Regions from separate parts of the Rhizobium fabae genome, predicted to be linked through region 1. Evidence: predicted binding sites of a transcription regulator. Region 1 holds the regulator's gene; each other region holds the start of a gene.
What was found. Region 1 encodes PhoB, which activates phosphate uptake and scavenging genes when phosphate is short. Its sites were predicted from a motif close to TGTCATNNANCTGTCAT; they were not measured.
Positions count from the first base shown of each region.

Region 1 (4,476 bases):
CGCCCAGGCACCAAGCAAGAATCGACTTCTGCGCATGAAGACGGTTTTCCGCTTCATCGAAGACCACGGATTGCGGGCCGTCGATCACTTCATCCGTCACTTCCTCACCGCGATGAGCGGGCAGGCAATGCATGAACAATGCATCATTGCCGGCCTTCGCCATCAAGGCCGCATTGACCTGATAAGGCTGGAAGACATTGTGACCCCGGGCCCGATGTTCCTGATTCATGGAGACCCAGGTATCGGTCACCACGCAATCGACGCCGGCGACCGCACGGTCGGCATCATGGCAGAGCATGATTTCGGCGCCCTCATTGCGGGCCCAGTTCAGATAGTGATCCTTGGGCTCGGAACCAAGAGGCACCGCCATGTTCATGCGATAGCCGAAGCGGGCAGCGCCCTCGACCAGCGAATGCAGCACGTTGTTGCCGTCGCCGGTCCAGGCGATGGTCTTGCCCTTGATCGGGCCGCGATGCTCCTCGAAGGTCATGATATCGGCCATGATCTGGCAGGGATGGGTGTCATCCGTCAGCGCATTGATCACAGGTACGGTCGCATGCTCGGCAAGCTCCAGCAGCCGCGAATGCTCGGTCGTGCGGATCATGATCGCATCGACATAGCGCGAGAGCACCTTGGCGGTGTCGCCGATCGTCTCGGCGCGGCCGAGCTGCATCTCGGTGCCGGAGAGGAACAGCGTTTCGCCGCCGAGCTGGCGCATGCCGACATCGAAGGAAACGCGGGTGCGCGTCGACGGCTTCTCGAAGATCATCGCCAGCATCTTGCCGGCGAGCGGCTTGTCGCCCGTGCCGGCCTTGAAGGCCTGCTTGCGGGCGAGCGCATCGTTCATGATGGTTCTGAGATCGGCTGATGTGACCGCCGAAAGGTCGAGGAAATGTTTAGGAGCCATATCGTGTTCTTACCTGTCGTGCGCCCGTAGGCGGCAATCCGTTCAAGCCGTCTTCTTGACCTTGGAGGCGCGAATGCTCTCGGCGGCGCGCTCGATGCGGACGAGGCCCTCGCGGGCCTCCTCGGCGGTGACGACGAGCGGGGGGAGAAGGCGGATGACGTTATCCCCGGCGGGCACGCCGAGCAGATGGGCGGCGCGGATCGCCTGCAGCAGTTCGGCGGAAGGAATAGCAGCCTTGATGCCGAGCAGAAGCCCCTCGCCTCTGATATCCTCGATCACGTCGGGATAACGATCCTTCAACGAGGCGAGACCCTGGCGGAAGACCAGCGCGACGTCACACACCTGCTGGAGGAAGCCTTCGGCGAGGATGATGTCGAGCACGGCACTGCCGACGGCCATGGCGAGCGGATTGCCGCCATAAGTCGAACCATGCGTGCCGGCCTTCATGCCGGAGGCGGCCTCGGCGGTGGCAAGGCAGGCGCCGAGCGGGAAACCGCCGCCGATGCCCTTGGCGACAGCCATGATATCGGGGGTGATACCCGACCATTCATGGGCGAAGAGCTTGCCGGTACGGCCAACGCCGGTCTGAACCTCGTCGAGGATCAGCAGCAGGCCCTTCTCGTCACAGATTTGGCGAAGCGCCTTCATGAATTCGGTGGTGGCGGGACGGACGCCGCCCTCGCCCTGCACCGGCTCGATGAGAATTGCGGCCGTGGCATCGGTGACCGCGGCGCGGACAGCTTCGATGTCGCCGAACGGCACCTGGTCGAAGCCCGGCGCCTTGGGGCCGAAGCCTTCGAGATATTTTTCCTGGCCGCCGGCAGCGATCGTCGCCAGCGTCCGCCCGTGGAAGGCGCCTTCAAAGGTGATGATATGGAAACGCTCGGGATGGCCCTTGGAATACTGGTAGCGACGCGCCGTCTTGATCGCGCATTCCAGCGCTTCCGCGCCCGAGTTGGTAAAGAACACCTTGTCTGCGAAGGTAGCATCCGTCAGGCGCTTTGCCAGGCGCTCCTGGCCGGGAATTTCATAAATGTTCGAGAGGTGCCAGACCTTGTCGGCCTGCTCCTTCAGCGCATTGACCACATGCGGGTTGCTATGGCCGACTGAGGTGACGGCAACGCCGGCGCCGAAATCGAGATATCGCTCGCCGCTTTCGGTGATCAGCCACACGCCCTCGCCTCGCTCGAACCGCAGCGGGGCACGAGAATAGGTGTCATAAAGCGGCGCGGCTTCAGCCATAGCGCGATCTCCCGTCAATGTTATCAAGGCGCTGGACTCCGGCTAAGGAAACCAGGTCCGAAAAATCAAAAATGCCGCCTTGCGGCGGCGAGTGGCACTATTTCCTTTTCGCGCTGCAATGTCAACAAAACTGCGCCCTTAGCGTATGCAGCAAGCTTGTACAGCGGCATTTTCGACCTTCAACAGGCATTATTGCAGAAATGACACGCAGGGGCAGCAAGTTGGGGAAAACTCCGAATTCGATTCATCCGGATTCATGCGACTCTTGTCACGGAGTCAGCCTCACACTAGGTTAAAGTTCAATTACTAGACTGCATGCGGCGGAACTAGTCACCAAAATTGATCAGGCGTTTCTTGTTTCGGAGACTTCCGGGACAACGGTGAGGGATTCTGCCATCACCAACGCAAAAGGTGGAGACAGGGCATGAACTGGACAGACGAGCGGGTCGAGAAACTCAAGAAGCTTTGGGCCGAAGGACTGAGCGCCAGCCAGATCGCTGCGCAGCTCGGCGGGGTCAGCAGAAACGCGGTCATCGGCAAGGTGCACAGGCTCAGCCTTCCCGGCCGCGCCAAGGCCGGCGGCACGGCCACCACGGCGCGAACGCCCAAGCGCGCGACATCGGCGCCGCGCGCACCGAACTATGCCTCGCGCATCGCTACCCGCACCGTTACCCGCCAGCAGGGCGCAACGATGCTGAAGGAAGAGATCGAGATCGAAACGATCGAGGAAATGGAATACGTGCCGGCCGGCAACGTGGTCGTGCCGATTTCCCGCCGCCTCGGCCTGACGGAACTCACCGAACGCACCTGCAAGTGGCCGGTCGGCGATCCGCTGAAGGACGACTTCCACTTCTGCGGCTGCGAATCCCCGGACAATTCGCCCTATTGCGGCTATCACCAGAAGCTGGCCTACCAGCCGGTCAATGAGCGCCGCAGGGCGGCCGCGCGCATCAGCTAAGCGAGCGAACATTGTCACATGAGAAACGGGCCAAGCGGCCCGTTTTTTTATGCGATTGGAATGGAAGCCGTCAGGCTTCCATCGAATAACCGGCGCCGCGGACGGTGCGGATGACGTCCTGCATGTTGGAAAAGTTCAGCGCCTTGCGCAAGCGGCCGACATGGACATCAACGGTGCGCTCGTCGACGTAGATATCGTGACCCCAGACGCCGTCCAGAAGCTGCGAGCGGGAGAAAACCCGGCCCGGCGACGACATCAGGAATTCCAGCAGGCGGAATTCCGTGGGGCCGAGGCGGACTTCGCGGCTCTTGCGATGGACGCGATGGGTTTCGCGGTCGAGTTCGATATCGCCGCATTTCAGCACCGTGGACAGAACTTCCGGACGGGCGCGGCGCAGCATCGCCTTGACGCGGGCGACGAGCTCGGGCGTCGAGAAGGGCTTGACGACGTAATCGTCGGCACCCGTCGAAAGCCCGCGCACGCGCTCGCTCTCTTCGCCGCGCGCCGTCAGCATGATGATCGGCAGGCGCTCGGTTTCCGGCCGCATGCGCAGGCGCCGGCAGAGCTCGATGCCGGAGACGCCGGGCAGCATCCAATCGAGGATGAGAAGATCGGGCGTGCGCTCCTGAAGCCTGATTTCGGCCTCGTCGCCACGAAGGATGGTATCGACCTCGAAGCCTTCTGCTTCGAGATTGTAGCGAAGAAGCACGCTGAGGGCTTCCTCGTCTTCAACAACTGCAACTCTCGGGATCATGCGTGTTGGTCTCCTCGCGCACGATCCTTAAACCGGGGGTGATTTAAGCACGGGATCTTGCGCAAAATCAGAAAGTGGCTGCGACCTCTTTGCGCGCCCGGATGGGCGCGCACGCAATCGGCAGGTCCGGAACCGTTATTCCGTCACAGCGCCAACGGTGTTGGCGCTGTCGTCCTTTGGACGATCGCCTTCCGGCTGCGCACCTGTCGCCATGTAGAAGATCGTCTCGGCGATGTTGGTGGCGTGGTCGCCAATGCGCTCGATGTTTTTGGCACAGAAGAGGAGATGCGTGCAGCTCGTAATGTTGCGCGGATCTTCCATCATGTAGGTCAGGAGTTCGCGGAACAGCGAGGTGTACATCGCGTCGATCTCGTTGTCGCGTTCGCGGATCGCGTTCGCCTTGTCGGCGGAGCGATTGGTGTAGACATCGAGCACTTCCTTGAGCTGGACGAGCGCCAGTTCGGAGAGATGCTCGAGACCGCGGGCGAGCTTGCGGGGAACGCCGGTGCTCTGCACGGCGATGACGCGCTTGGCGGTGTTCTTGCCGAGATCGCCGACACGTTCGAGATCGGCGGCGATCCGGATCGAACCCATGATTTCACGCAGGTCCGAGGC
Region 1 is NZ_ML133649.1:180,021-184,496, forward strand. It holds gene argF (ornithine carbamoyltransferase) at 1-907, opposite strand, end outside; gene EFB14_RS12115 (aspartate aminotransferase family protein) at 950-2,149, opposite strand; gene EFB14_RS12120 (GcrA family cell cycle regulator) at 2,574-3,107, shown strand; gene phoB (phosphate regulon transcriptional regulator PhoB) at 3,178-3,861, opposite strand; gene phoU (phosphate signaling complex protein PhoU) at 3,997-4,476, opposite strand, start outside.

Region 2 (4,476 bases), on a different contig from region 1:
GGGCGCTGGTGCGTGAAGTCGATGTCTTCCTCTTCGACGAACCGCTGTCGAACCTCGACGCCAAACTGCGCAACGAACTGCGCGTCGAGATCAAGAAGCTGCACCAGCGCCTCGGCAATACGATGATCTACGTGACCCACGATCAGGTCGAGGCCCTCACCCTTGCCGATCGTATCGCCATCATGCGCGACGGCGTGATCCAACAGCTCTCCTCCCCGGCCGAGATTTACCGCCGCCCGGCCAATCTCTTCGTTGCCGGTTTCATCGGCGCTCCGGCGATGAATTTCGTCGAGGGCCGGATCGAGCGCGGCGACGGGCCGCTAGTCTTCAGGAGCAAGGGGCTGACCATCGATCTCTCCGACTACTCCTTCCGCGCAGCCGTAGCTGAAGGACCGGCTACACTCGGCTTTCGCCCTGAGCATCTTGTGCTCGACGGCGCCGAAAGCGGCCTGCCCACCATTCCGGGCCGCGTTTCCGTTGTCGAGCCGATGGGTTCGGATGCCGTCGTCTGGTTCGACTGGGCGGACCAGAGCCTCTCGCTCCGGCTGATGGGCGACGTCACACTCGAGCCCGGCGATGCCGTGGCTCCCGGGCTCGATATCGCCAAGGCCTCCCTCTTCGGCGCCGACGGATCGCGGCTGTGACGCGCCATCCCTTCGTTTTCCCGCAATTCCGCACGCGCTTCGCGTCGTTTTGAGGATTGCTCCGGGACAGGATTTGAAAAGACATGCCTGAGATCGTCTATGATGCGCTGGTGATCGGCTCCGGCGCGGCGGGTTCCTTCGCGGTAAAAGAACTGACGGCGCAAGGGCTGTCGGTGCTGCTGCTCGAGGCGGGTCCCGCCGTCGGGCCTGGGGATTTCGACCCGGCGCGCAAGAAGGCGCCGGCAAGCAGCATCAATATCTGGGAGCGCGCGCGCGCGACCCTCAAGGGCCAGCCGATCCAGGCGCGCGCGGCGTTTTTCACCGAACGCTTCAGCCATTTCTTCGTCAACGATCGCAAGAACCCCTATACGACGCCGAAGGGCGAACCCTTCCTCTGGATCCGCGGCCGCCAGGGCGGCGGGCGCCTCCACAGTTTCGGGCGGGTGCTGCTGCGCTGGACCGACGACGATTTCAAGATCCACACACGCGCCGGAAAGGGCGTCGACTGGCCGGTCTCCTATGACGAGCTGGCGCCTTTCTACGACGAGGTGGAGGCCTATCTCGGGCTTTACGGCAATAAGGACAACGTGCCGACCCTGCCGGACGGCGTCTATGCGAAGCCGGCAAGCCTGACGCCCGCCGAACAGACCTTCAAGCAGGCGGTCGAAAGCCGCTGGCCGGAGCGGCACGTCATCTCGTGGCGCTATATCGCGCCCGACGCCGACCGCATGCCGCGGCCACTGCGCGAAGCAAAGGCCAGCGGCCGGCTGACGATCCGTTACGATGCCGTCGTTCGCGGCATCACCACGGACGAGAAAACCGGCCGCGCCACCGGCGCTGAGTTCATCGATCGCAACACCGGCGAGGTATCGACCGCCCACGCCGCGACAGTGGTGCTCTCGGCCTCGCCGATCGAGAGCGTGCGGCTGCTCCTGAATTCGGCTTCGGCGAAACATCCCGATGGGCTCGGCAACAGCTCGGGCGCTCTCGGCCGCTATTTCATGGACCAGCTTCCCTGCCTCGCCTTCGGCTCCTTTTCCAAAGCCAAAGGTTGGGCGCACGACGATTCCGCACCAACCGACCCATTCTACAATCCGTCAGGCGGGATCTTCATTCCCCGCTTCGGCGAAGGTGACGTTGCCCGCGGCGATTTCGATTACCAGGGCAGCGTCGGTCGCGCGCCGGTCTCGGAGCACACCGATGCGCGTCTCGCCTTCTTCGGCTTTGGCCGAATGCTGCCCTACGCCGACAATCGCATCACCCTCGATGCCAGGCGCAGGGATGCCTGGAACATTCCCGTGCCGCATATCCGCTGCGTCATGCAGGAGGAGGAACGGGCACTCCTCGGCCGTCAGGAGGAGACGCTCATCGCCATGGTCAGGGAAGTTGGCGGCGACCTCGAATTCATCGGCTCGCCCACAGGCCTCAAGGAGATGGGCAAGGGTGCCTTCCCCGACGCCGATGCCTTCAGCCGTTTCATGTTCCGCAAATGGTTCCGCAAGACAATGTGCATGGGCGCGGCAATTCACGAGACGGGCGGCGCGCGCATGGGCCAAACCCCGGAGGCCGCGGTGCTCAACTCTTACAACCAGGTCTGGGATGCGCCGAACCTCATCGTCACCGATGCCAGCGCCTTTCCCGGCAGCGGTATCGCCGGCACGACGCTCACCGTCATGGCCCTGACGATCCGCGCATGCCGGAACCTTGTCGATCAGTACCGGGCGGGGCAGCTGTAGACGCGCTTCGGTGGCTGGGGTCGGGCCATCTCGGTGGACGGTTGTCAGAACTGTCACACAAACTTCGCACTGACATGCTCCTGTCAAAAAAGCAAAAAGGAACAGGCCATGTCTCAAACACATCAGGACCAGCTTAGCCGGATAAAGGCCGAAATCGCCGACAGCTTCGATGAGGAGCTGGAAATGCAGATGGAGGAGGACCGACTGGACGATCTGGTCGCCGAAGGAATGTCGGAGCCGGCCGAGCAGACACTCGAGCGGAAGATCTATTTCCGGGAACTCTTCCGGCTGCAGCACGAGCTGGTGCGTTTGCAGGACTGGGTTCAGCACAAGCAGCTCAAGGTGGTCGTGCTTTTCGAAGGCCGGGACTCTGCCGGCAAAGGCGGCGCGATCAAGCGTGTTACCCAAAGGCTCAATCCGCGCGTCTGCCGCACGGTCGCGCTGCCCGCGCCGACCGAGCGGGAACGCCATCAATGGTATTTTCAGCGCTATGTCCCGCATCTTCCGACTGCCGGCGAAATGGTGCTCTTCGACCGCAGCTGGTACAACCGCGCCGGCGTCGAGCGTGTCATGGGTTTCTGCACCCCGGACGAACTCGAGGAGTTCTTCCGCTCTGTGCCGGAATTCGAGCGGATGCTCGTCCGTTCCGGGATCGTGCTGATCAAATACTGGTTTTCGATCACCGACGAGGAGCAGGAATTTCGCTTCAAAATGCGCATCCACGATCCGCTGAAGCAGTGGAAGCTTTCGCCGATGGATATGGAAAGCCGTGTCCACTGGGAAGAATATACCAAGGCCAAGGAAGAAATGCTGGCGCGCACGCACACCAAGGAAGCGCCCTGGTGGGTGGTCCAGGCCGTAGACAAGAAGCGGGCCCGGCTGAACTGCATCGCCCATCTGCTCGAGCAGATTCCTTACGAGGATGTCCCGAAGCAGGATATTGAGTTGCCGGATCGCGTTCGCCATGCCGATTACATCAGGGCGCCAGTGCCGCCGGAACTATACGTTCCCGAGCGCTATTGAGGCATAGCCCCAACGGGTTTTCGCAGCCGGATACGGCACTGCGCTTACGCCATGCGCGAAGGCATGGCGTAAGCGACCGGATCACCCGCGACCCTCCAATGGCGTCAGACGGCGGTCTTCGCCATGCTGTTCAGTTCCTGGACAGCATCATCCGGCAGCATCAGTCCGGCGGCGGCGAGGTTTTCCCTGAGATGGCCGACGGAGGAGGTGCCGGGGATCAGCAGTATGTTCGGCGCACGGCGCAGCAGCCAGGCGAGCGCAACCTGCATGGGCGTGGCGCCAAGGCGTGCGGCGACGTTGGAGAGCGTGGACGATTGCAGCGGGGTAAAGCCGCCGAGCGGAAAGAACGGTACATAAGCGATGCCCTTGCCCGCAAGCTCGTCGATGAGGGCATCGTCGGCCCGATGCGCGAGATTGTACTGGTTCTGCACGCAGACGATCTCGGTGATCCCGCGGCCTTCGGCGACCTGTTTCGATGTGGCGTTGCTTAAGCCCACCTGACGGACGAGACCTTGTCGCTGAAGATCGGCAAGCACCGCCAGGGGCTCCTCTATAGATCCTTCGGCGGGGCCATGCAGGTCGAACGTGATTCTGAGGTTGACCACGTCGAGCACATCCAGGCCGAGATTGCGGAGGTTGTCGTGTACCGCCTGCGTCAGCTCTTCGCGAGAGAAGGCCGGAATCCATGATCCATCCGTCCCGCGCCGCGCGCCGATCTTGGTGACGATGACGAGATCGTCGCGATAAGGGTGCAGCGCTTCGCGGATGATCCGGTTGGTGACGTGGGGGCCGTAGAAGTCGCTGGTATCGATGTGATTGACGCCTGAAGCAACGGCTTCGCGCAACACCGCCAAGGCGGCGTCATGATCCCTGGGCGGACCGAACACGCCTGGACCCGCAAGCTGCATGGCGCCGTAGCCAAGCCGTTTGACGCGACGGTCGCCGATGGTGAATGTGCCGGACTGATCGATTGTGGACATGATCGAACTCCTTTCAAGAGATGACACGAAGTTAGGCGTTGTCCGGCCGCGTGAAAACTGGGTACAATCCGTACGGGCTGTGCGGGATCGCGA
Region 2 is NZ_ML133648.1:249,908-254,383, forward strand. It holds gene EFB14_RS09780 (ABC transporter ATP-binding protein) at 1-644, shown strand, start outside; gene EFB14_RS09785 (GMC oxidoreductase) at 728-2,380, shown strand; gene ppk2 (polyphosphate kinase 2) at 2,489-3,403, shown strand; gene EFB14_RS09795 (aldo/keto reductase family oxidoreductase) at 3,508-4,383, opposite strand.
Region 2: ppk2 (polyphosphate kinase 2) is a predicted target of PhoB. The motif match lies at 2,451-2,467, and genes of this name have one in related genera.

Region 3 (4,476 bases), on a different contig from region 1:
TCGCCATTTGCCTCCGCCGCCAGCCGGCGTTTCAGGTCGGCATAGGCCTTGGCCCTCTCGGAGTGTTTCCGGAGATAGTCGCGAAAAAGGATGCGCTCCCGATGTGCGCTATTATCGGGTCCGCACAGATAGAGCCTGAACCCGTAATCTTGATGAGCGCGCGTGAAGGCCCATCGATTTTCTCCCGTGTCGCCATGGAAGATGAAATCTGCAGCACGCATGATTTCGATCGCCGCCGGCAGGGCTTCTTCGGAGATGACGGCATCAACGTCAATCTTCCGTTTGGCTGCCAGGCCGGGCACCGATGTACTGCCGATATGATCGATGGAAAGCAGGAGGCCGCCGAGCAGCGCGGAAACCTCAGCACTGATTTCGGCAAAGCGTTGCGGCCAGGAAGGATCGTAGTCGACCACCCGGATGGCGCGCATACCCTTCCTCCCAATCCCGGCTAGCGCACCTCGGCCAGCAGCCCGTCCAAGATCTTGATCATCTTCTGTTCGGCCTCTTCGAGCGAGCCGCTATTGTCGAGATCCGTCACGTCGTATTCGCCGCGAACCGTCAGCGGTCCGCGGGCGAGCCTGGCCATGATATCCTCATGCGTCTCGCGCCCGCGCGCCTCCAGCCGGCCGGCGAGCACTTCGGGGCTGGCGGTGACATTGATGACCTTGAGGCGCGGGAAGGCCGCCTGGAAACGGTGGAGCGCCGAGCGCGAGCCGTTGGCGACGACGATATGGCCTCTCGACAGCGCCACCGAGACCTCGGCCGGAATGCCGTATTTGAGGCCGTGTGCTTCCCACCAGACGGCGAAGGAGCCCGACTGCTCCATGGCGGCAAACCCTTGGAGGGAGACGGAAAGATGGTCTTCGCCGCCGGCGTCACGGTGGCGGGTAATTACACGGCGGGTGAAATGAACGTTTTCACGGCCGGCAAAGCGCCGGGCGGCGAGGTTCATCAGCGTGTCCTTGCCGGCGCCGCTCGGCCCGACAACGACGACCATGATGCCGCGCTCGGCCCCGGCTGCGGCATGGGGTTCGTGCGGCGTCATGCGACACGGCGTCCTTGGCGCCAGACGGAGCGTGTCACCGGCACGCCATGCGAACGATGAACGCGGACGAGATCGGCGCGCAGCCCTGTCGCGATCCTGCCGCGATCATCGAGGCTGACGGTGCGGGCGGGCGTCGACGTCACCATGGCGATCGCCTTCGGCAGCGTGATGCTCTCGACTTCGTCGGCGAGAATGAAGGGCGCATGCAGCAGGCTGAGCGGCACGTAGTCGGAGGAAAGCACGTCGAGCACGCCCATCTCGGCGAGATCGCGCGCGGCGATATTGCCGGAATGGGATTTGCCGCGCACGATGTTCGGCGCGCCCATCAGCACGCTCATACCATGCTCGTGCGATGCCCGGGCGGCGTCGAAACTGGTCGGGAATTCGGCAAGGCGCACGCCGTTGTCGATCGCCTCGTCGACATGGGAAAGCGTCGCGTCGTCGTGGCTTGCGACCGTGATGCCGCGCTCGGCGCAGACCTTCGCAATGGCGTTGCGATGCGGCGTTGAATTGCGCGCCGATTCCGCCTGCCGCTTGGCGACGAAACGAGCGAAGACCTCGTCGCTCAAGCCCCGCTTCTTCTGGTAGTAGAAGATATATTGATCCATCGTCTGGAATTGCCGCTGGCCCGGCGCATGATCCATCAGCGAGACGAGCCGGACATGCCGGTCGTTTTCGAAATCGGCAAAATGTTCGAGAACATTGTCCGCCGAGACTTCGCAGCGCAGGTGGAGCAAGTGCTCGGCGCGCAGCCTTCCCTCCTTCTCCGCCGCCTGGATGGCATCGGCCATCTCCCGCATCTCGCCATGTTCGAAGCCGCCGTCTTCATCCGCGCCCATGCGCAGGCAGTCGAAGACCGTGGTGATGCCTGAGGTGACGATCTGGGCGTCGTGCGCCTGGACTGCCGCCGTCTTGTTCCAGCGAATGCCGGGACGTGGCTGATAGTGGCCCTCGAGATGGTCGGTATGCAATTCCACGAGACCGGGAATGATATAATCGCCTTCGAAATCTTCGCCGGCTATCGAATTGCCTTCGGAGATGTCTGCAATCTTGCCATCGCGAATAAGGATCGACCCCGAGAGGATGTCATCCTCGAGAACGATGCGGGCGTTGGAAAACACGGTCTCTTTGCTCATGTCGTCAGATCTTTCAGCTTTTGGCGCCGGCAAGCGGCAGCCAGGAATGAACTTTGAACGGGGCGCCGCGCGCCTCCTCGGTGAAGACGGCAAGGCCGGAAATCAAAAGCGGCCGGCCGGTGAAATCGGCAAAACGCTCGGTCAGGACCGCCTTCATGACGTCGGCTCGCTCTGCGGGCACCTGGCCGCTCAGCGTCATGTGAAAGCCGAAATCCTCCATGACGTAAGGATAACCCCAGCGCTGCAGATTGGCGCGCTGGCTGTCGCTGAGCTTCTCCGGGCTGCGCCGCACGATATCGGCCTCGGAAAGCGCCGCACGGAACGGCTCGAAAGACTTTACCACTTTCGCGGCGAAATCCTGAAGAGGTTGATGAAGAGAACCGGGAACGAGGGCAAAAAAACGGCCGAGCTGGCCGAGAACAAGCTCGGGAATCTCGAAGGCCGGCGTGCGGGCGGCAAAATCCTCGGCAACTGTCATGAGATCTTTCTCGGTGACAGAAGTTGCAAGCGAAAACGGCGCCTTGATCGTGGCGTGAAAACCGTAGCGGCGCGGGTCGGCGGTCAGATCGAACTGCTCCACCGCGCCGAGCCTCTCATGGTCCGGTGCAGGATAAGTCTCGCCGGTGAAGGCATCGCGGCCGAGCCAAAGCGAGGCCGCGCCGACAAGGGGATCATCCTTCGGCGGCGAAAAATAGAGAGCGTAGCGCAAGGCTTTTATCCTGGGGATCGTCGAAACGGGGAGCGCAATGTGCAGTGATTTGGCGGCGAACCGCAAGCAGGTTCCCGGCTAAAAGATTTCCGTGACAGAATGATGATGACGCCAGCGCCACCATCGCCTTTTGACAGCGGATCAGTGTGCCTTCGTGCCCATCAACCGGTGGCGCAGCGCATTCGAGGCGGCGTCGAAAAGGAAGACGACGATCAGGATCAGAATGACCATGTAGGCGACGTTTTCCCAATTGGCGTTGGTGCGCATGGCCTCCCATAGCTTGAGGCCGATGCCGCCCGCACCGACGGCGCCGATGATGGTCGCGCCGCGCACGTTGGATTCCCATTGATAGAGCGTCTGGCTGACGATGACCGGAACGATCTGCGGCATAATGCCGTAACGATGGACGAGCACGGTCTGCGCGCCGGTCGATTTGATGCCTTCGCGCGGCTTGTTGTCGATGTTTTCGAGCCCTTCGGAATAGAGCTTGCCGAGTGTGCCTGTCTCGGTAAGGAAGATCGCGCCGCTGCCGGCAAGCGGGCCGGGACCGAAGGCGCGCGTCAGGAACAGCGCCCAGATCAGCATGTCGACCGAGCGCAGGAAATCGAAGAAGCGCTTCAGGATCTGGTTCAGGAAGCGGTTCGGCGTGATGTTGCGCGCTGCCATGAAGGCGAGCGGGAAGGCGGCGATCGTGCCGAGCAGTGTTCCCAGGAACGCCATGACGATCGTCTGGAAAAGCTTGGTCCAGACGTCGCCGTGCTGCCATTCGCTGTTGTTCCAGATGTCGTCAAAGGCGAGCGACAGGTTGGACTGGTCGGGCTTGATGCGCGGGCCGGAAACGATGAGGCTGATTACCTCGCCGGCCGGCTTGTCGAAAAAGGACGATTGCGTGTCGAAGATGAAATTCGCCCAGCCGATGAAACGCTTGCGGATCTTCACGCGGTCGACGGAAATGCTGACGTCGCCGGCAAAGCCGAGATCCGCGAGCACATTGTCGTCATAGACCGTCATCCAGCCGGGCACCGGCCCGACGACTTTCGGCGCGCCGCTCGAAACGTCGACGGGAACGCTGACGCCATGCGCGGTCACGATCGTCTCACTCTTCGAAACGGTAACCGCACGGCCGGTCCCGCTGATGGAAACGGTGATGCTGCCGTCGGGATTGTTGACCAGCCAATCCGGGTGCGGATTGTCGCCGAGCGGCGAGAAGCGGGGGTAGCGGGTCTGTATCGTGCCGTCGTCCTCGATGCGGAATTCCGGTTGGACGTCGTAGCTCACCCATTGGCTGAGATAGATGCCGACGCGCTCCCAATGGGCTTCGGCAAAGAGCTTGGGCAGGTCGAAGAACCAGACGGCGTAGAAGCCGTAGAGGAGCGTAGCGATCACGATCATCAACCCGCCGAAACGCTGGCGGAACGACCGGTGGAAATATTCCGGATAGCGCGCTTCGATCTCGTTCATACGGTTTGCGTCGATCACCGTCATGGCAGCCTCAATGTTGCAGAAGGAAAGCCTGCTCGCCGACCAGGCGGCGGCGCAGCCATGCGGAGAACTGGTCGACGGCGACGATCGTCACGAAGAGCAGG
Region 3 is NZ_ML133655.1:91,671-96,146, reverse strand. It holds gene EFB14_RS22435 (GrpB family protein) at 1-428, opposite strand, end outside; gene phnN (phosphonate metabolism protein/1,5-bisphosphokinase (PRPP-forming) PhnN) at 449-1,045, opposite strand; gene EFB14_RS22425 (alpha-D-ribose 1-methylphosphonate 5-triphosphate diphosphatase) at 1,042-2,181, opposite strand; gene EFB14_RS22420 (DUF1045 domain-containing protein) at 2,195-2,890, opposite strand; gene phnE (phosphonate ABC transporter, permease protein PhnE) at 3,032-4,375, opposite strand; gene phnE (phosphonate ABC transporter, permease protein PhnE) at 4,383-4,476, opposite strand, start outside.
Region 3: EFB14_RS22420 (DUF1045 domain-containing protein) is a predicted target of PhoB. The motif match lies at 2,982-2,998, and genes of this name have one in related genera.